DNA from 2 places in the Rathayibacter sp. KR2-224 genome. Region 1 is predicted to be linked to the other one. Evidence: predicted binding sites of a transcription regulator. Region 1 holds the regulator's gene; the other holds the start of a gene.

Region 1 (2,912 bases):
CAGTCCAGCGCAGAGGACTTGGCGGCCGAGCGGCTCGCCGACCTCCAGCGGGTGACAGCGGAGTACGCGAACTACCGCAAGCGCACTGAAGCCAACCGTGAGGCCGAGCGCGAGCGCGCGGTCGCCGACACGGCGAAGGCCATCCTGCCGGTGCTCGACGACCTCGACCGGGCCGAGAAGCACGGCGACCTCGAGGCCGACACCGCGTTCGCGACCATCGCGGGCAAGCTGCGCGCGGCATCCGAGAAGCTCGGACTCCAGCCGTTCGGTGCCCCAGGCGAGCCGTTCGACCACAACGTGCACGAGGCGATCTTCCAGAAGACGTCGCCAGAGGTGACGGAGGCGACCGTCGTCGAGGTTGTCGAGGTGGGCTACACGCTCGGTTCGACGCTGGTGCGCGCGGCCAAGGTGGTCGTGGCGGTTCCGGAGTAGTAGACCGAACCTCAGCGTGTCCGCGCCACTTCGTGGCAATTGCGCCGGATTGTGTGGCGCAGTTGCGGCAACGTGGCGCGGACACGCGAGCGAAGACAACAGAATTGTGGAAGGAGGTGCCGGGTGGCAAGTCAGGACTGGTTCGACAAGGACTTCTACAAGGTGCTCGGCGTCTCCAAAGACGCCTCGCAGGCCGAGCTGAAGAAGGTGTATCGCAAGCTCGCCCGCCAGTACCACCCAGACTCCAACCCGGGTGACGCCCAGGCCGAGGCGAAGTTCAAGGAGATCAGCGAGGCGTACTCGGTGCTCTCCGACGAGGAGCAGCGCAAGGAGTACGACCAGATACGCGCCATGGGATCGGGCGCCCGGTTCACGGCGCCCGGCGGCGGCGCAGGGGCAGGCGGCTTCGAGGATGTCTTCGGCAGCATGTTCGGACAGGGCAACCGCGGGCAGTCCTACACGTTCCAGCAGGGCGAGTACGACGATCTGCTCGGCGGCCTGTTCGGCAGTGGCCGATTCGGCCAGACCAGCGGCGGCTTCCGGGGCTACGGCGGCCCGACCCGGGGACAGGATGTCTCGGCGTCCACCACGATCGACTTCCAGACCGCGGTCACCGGTGAGACGGTGCACCTGACCGTGGATGGCGAGACGGTGAAAGTGCGCATCCCGGCAGGTGTGAGCGACAAGCAGCGCATCCGCGTTCCGGGCAAGGGGCGCCCGTCGCCCGACGGCGGTGAGCGCGGAGACCTGTATCTCACGGTGACGGTGCGCAAGCATCCGGTGTTCGAACGCGACGGGGTGAACCTGCGCGTCAACGTGCCTGTCACTTTCGCCGAGGCGACGCTCGGCGCAACCATCGAGGTGCCGACCCTGAACGGCGAGATCGTGAGGCTCAAGGTGGCACCGGGTACCCCGAGCGGGCGCGTGCTTCGTGTGAAGGGCCGCGGCGTCGCCACGAAGAAGGCGACCGGCGACCTGCTCGCGGTGGTGCAGGTGGTGGTTCCTTCGCACCTGAGCAAGCAGAGCGAGGATGCCCTGAAGGCGTTCGAGGGCACCCTGCCGAACGAGAATCCGCGCGAAGAGTTGCTCGCGAAGGCAAGGGCCGCGGCGCGCTGATGCCGGCTCCGAGCCCGTGAAGGGGTAGAAGAGCTGGAGAGGGAGTTGCGTGATGATGGTCGAACTGGATGAGACGACGCCGGTCTTCGCGATCACCGCGGCCGCCGAGCTCGCCGGCATGCATCCGCAGACGCTGAGGCAGTACGACCGGCTCGGGCTTGTCAGCCCCCGGCGCACGGCGGGGCGGTCGCGACGCTACTCCATGCGAGACGTAGTGCAGCTGCGCGAGGTCGCCCGTCTCGGGTCGGAGGGCGTGAGCCTGGAAGGCATCCGCCGCGTGCTCGAGCTCGAAAACCAGGTGACTCATCTGAGCGAACGCGTGCGCGAACTCGAGGCGGCGCTCGCCGACGAGATGCTCAACCGCCCGGGGCGCCGGGTGTTCGCCGCCGGATCGGAGGGCGAGGTCGTCTCGCTGCGGGCAGGCACGCGCGTGCGGCGCAGCAACCAGGTCGTCGTGTGGCGGCCGCTCGATCGGTGACCGCGGTGACCGTAGCCATCCAGCGCGCCGAGAAGTTTGCCTCGTAGCCTCCCGCTCATGAAACCGATGCCCGCAGCCGCCACCGCCCTCGCGGCATGTGCGGCCGCCTTGGTGCTTGGCGGCATCGCGGTCGCCATCGCGGTGTTCGCGGCCGCCGGCGTGCACACGCAGCCGGTGGTTCCGGTTGCCAGCGGGAACGCGACCACGGTCGTCGCGATCGGAGACTCCATCATGGACGGCCATGGGCTCGAGCCCGGTCAGGCGTGGCCTGCAGTACTCGCCGGATACAACGGGTGGCATCTGGCGAACCTTGCCACCGACGGGGCAGGATTCGTCACGCACGGCGACGACGGATCGATCTTCGCCGACCAGGTCGCCGAAGCGGTCGAGTTCGACCCGTCCGTGGTCATCATCTCGGGCAGTAGCAACGACCTGGGCGTATCGGAATCCGATGTGCAGGAATCGATGATCGCCGCGATGCACACTCTTCGGCACGATCTCCCCAAGGCCAAGATCGTCGCCGTGAGCCCGGTGTGGAACGAGAACGAGCGGCCCGCGCAACTCGACGAGATCGATGACGACATGGAAGCGGCGGTGAAGTCGGTCGGCGGCGTCTACATCCAGATCGGTAAGCCCTTGCTCGGCAAGCCGGGCTACATGCAGTCCGACGACGTGCATCCGAATGTGGACGGCCAGCTGGTCATCGCCTCGGCGGTGGAGGAGCGGCTGGAGAAGCACCGGCTCGTCTAGGAGCGGATGCCTGCGGCGGCCGCACGGCGCGCGTCATAGGAACCGGATAGCCGAATCAATGGGCCCACTTCACTGCGATTCGTAACCTCACCGTTATGAACCTGAAGCGGATGATCGTTCCCGCGCTTGGGCTGGC
Region 2 (2,912 bases), 2.1 Mb from region 1:
TCGCGATCGGCCTCGCCGATGCGAGTGACGGGGATGCCCGTCGCGCGCGAGATCACGTCGGCGATCTGCGTCTCGTCCACCAGTGCGTCTTCGCCGTCACCGCTGCGCACGCCCACTGCCGCCGCCTCGGCCAGTTTGGCCTCCACCGCAGTGATCTCATCGCGCAGCCGCGAGGCTTCCTCGTAACGCTCGGCCGAGACCGCCGCGTTCTTCTCCGCCTCCAGGTCGGCAAGGCGCTGCATGAGCGCCGACGTGTCCACCTGCTTGCCCAGTCGCAGACGCAGCCGAGCGCCCGCCTGGTCGATCAGGTCGATGGCCTTGTCGGGCAGGTAGCGGTCGGCGACATAACGCGCGCTCAACTCGACCGCGGCGCGGATGGCGTCGTCGGTGTACGTCACTCCGTGGTGCTCTTCATACGCATGCCGAAGGCCGGCGAGAATGGCCACAGCGTCGTCGATCGACGGTTCTGCCACGGTCACAGGCTGGAAGCGCCGCTCCAGCGCAGGGTCCTTCTCGATCTGCCGGTACTCCTTGAGCGTGGTCGCACCGACCAGGTGCAACTCGCCCTTCGCGAGCCGCGGCTTCAGGATGTTCGCGGCATCCATTCCGCCGTCGCCGGCGCCACCCGCGCCGATCACGGTGTGCACCTCATCGATGAACACGATGAGCTCGCCCTTCTTGGCCGAGATCTCGTCCATCAGCTTGGTGAGGCGCTCCTCGAAATCGCCACGGTACCGGGTTCCGGCGAGCATGCCTGGCAGGTCGAGCGAGATGACACGCTTGTCGCGCAGCTGCTCGGGAACCACTCCGTCCACGATCGCCTGGGCCAGGCCCTCGACGATCGCGGTCTTGCCGACGCCGGCCTCTCCGACCAGCACAGGGTTGTTCTTGGTGCGCCTGGAGAGGATCTCAACGGTCTGCTCGATCTCATCGACGCGGCCGATCACCGGGTCGAGCCGGCCCTCGTGAGCGGCGAGCGTAAGGTCGGTGCCGAAGCGGTCGAGCATGGGCGTCTCGGATGTCTGCTCACCGGCATCCGTTTCGCTCGCCGCCTCGGCCCCCATGGTCGCAGCCTCACGCATGGCGCCGGCAAGGGCGTCTGGCGTGACGCCTGCCGACTGCAGCACCTGCCCGGCGGGGGAGTCCTGGGCGATGACGAGCGCGTAGAACAGGTGCTCGGGATCGATGTAGGTCGAACCCGACGCGCGGGCGACTTGGTACGCGTGGAACAGCGCGCGCTGTGCGGACGGCGTGAGCGCCGGGGCGTCGGTGTTCGCCTCACCGGTCTGCGGCAGGCGCTGCTCGGCCGCGCGAACGATGCGGGCGGGATCGACGCCGATGCGGCGCATTGCCTCGGCGGCCGGGTCTTCGCCCGACATGACGCGCAGAATGTGCAGCGCGTCCAGCTCGTTGTGGCCGTGCTCGAGCGCGAACCGTCCGGCTCGCTGCAGCACCTCCTGGGTGCGGCGGCTGAGGAAGCGGCTGATGTCGATCGAGCGGGCCGCGCGGGCGCGCTCGCCGGCGAGGTAACGCGCGAGGAACTCGTCGAACGAGCTTCCCTCGTCGCCTGGCTCGGCACCGCCGGGGATGAAGTTCTCAGGCACTGAATCTCCTGTTGTTCCGGTTATATCCGTCTGTCTCACTCGAACTTGAGCCGAGTGTTATCAACTTCAACATTTACCACCGGTGGATATTCCCGGCGAAGCGGAAGACGCGTCAGGATCGAGAATCCAGGCGACACGAAGGGGCGCCGGCACATGCCGACGCCCCTTGTCCTGTGCTCGGGCCGCTAGGGCAGCTTCGCGATCAGATTCAGTACCCGAGTGGTCTGTGATGCGCTGAAATTGTCATCGCTGATGAGCGAGATGCCTGCCGCGTGGCCGGTGGAGAAGGTCACCGCCATGCCCTCGTAGTTGTCGAGCAGCGGGTTGGCCTGCGCCTCCTTGGCTGTCGCGCCAAGGGTCGGGCACTGCACCACGTCGGCAACGAGCGTCTTCTGCAGCGCCAGCCCGGGAGACGCGGCTCCGAGGTTCGTGACGGAGGTCACATCGTGGGCGCCGTGCAGTCCCTTGATGCCGTACAGCTTGACCGAGTTGCCGATGGCGGCGGACCATGCGGCCTCCTCGACCACCAACGAGTCGTTGCCGGTTGCGGCGACCTCGGGGATGCGCATGCCCGGTTCGGTGCGATACTCCACCTGCTTCGACAGCGTCCAGGCCCCCTTCTTGGCCTGCGTGTACACCAGGAGCCGGTGTGCCGTGGCATCCCCGTCGGTCGAGACATCACCGGAGAGGGCAGCCTCCATGGCGGCCACGATGGTCTTGCCGTCAGGGGTGATCGTCAGGCCCTCCAGCGTCGCGTTCGAGGTTGCTTCTCCTGCCTGCGTGCTTCCCGTCACGGCGAATCGGGCGGGCACGGGCAGCGATGCCTTCTGGATGCCGTCGCGCCCGAAGATGCGCACGGATGGCTCCGTCTCGCTGCTGACGACGAAGTCGCCGTTCGGCAGCACTGCCAGACCCTCGTTGTCGCTGTCCTGACCGTTGTACGGGGTGCCGTCAGGTTGCTTGAGCACGAGGGGATCCCTGGTGACGTGGGGATTCGCGACGCCGGAGAGGAACCAGATGCGAGCGGGGTCGGAACCGTGGTTGTCGACGGCAGACACGTAACCCCCGCTGCGCACGTCGCGGGCGAGCGAGGACAAGCCGCCCACCTGGGTGCCGTTGTAGGTGATCTTGTCGAGGGCATCCGAGTAGCCGGCTGCGGCAGCGGACGGTCCGCATCGCCTCGACTCCAGGCCCGGCAGCGCCCACGACCTGGCCCCCGCGGTGATGGCGACCTCCTGCGGGTCGTGATCGCTGACCTGGTTCGCGAACTCGGAGTTGACGTGCACCACCTGGTACTCCGGCTTGCCC

The links. Region 1 encodes HspR, which represses chaperone genes until heat shock. Its sites were predicted from a motif close to AAGTTGAGTCNNNNNGACTCAACTT; they were not measured.
Region 2: a site for HspR is predicted at 1,647-1,671, ahead of ACO2Q7_RS00320 (ATP-dependent Clp protease ATP-binding subunit). Genes of this name have one in related genera too.

What each region holds. Positions count from the first base shown of each region.
Region 1 covers NZ_JBMSEB010000001.1:2,168,628-2,171,539, reverse strand. Annotated here, with positions in the region: gene ACO2Q7_RS09915 (nucleotide exchange factor GrpE) at 1-432, shown strand, start outside; gene ACO2Q7_RS09910 (DnaJ C-terminal domain-containing protein) at 556-1,548, shown strand; gene ACO2Q7_RS09905 (heat shock protein transcriptional repressor HspR) at 1,604-2,026, shown strand; gene ACO2Q7_RS09900 (SGNH/GDSL hydrolase family protein) at 2,084-2,776, shown strand; gene ACO2Q7_RS09895 (SGNH/GDSL hydrolase family protein) at 2,872-2,912, shown strand, end outside.
Region 2 covers NZ_JBMSEB010000001.1:62,061-64,972, forward strand. Annotated here, with positions in the region: gene ACO2Q7_RS00320 (ATP-dependent Clp protease ATP-binding subunit) at 1-1,604, opposite strand, end outside; gene ACO2Q7_RS00325 (esterase-like activity of phytase family protein) at 1,790-2,912, opposite strand, start outside.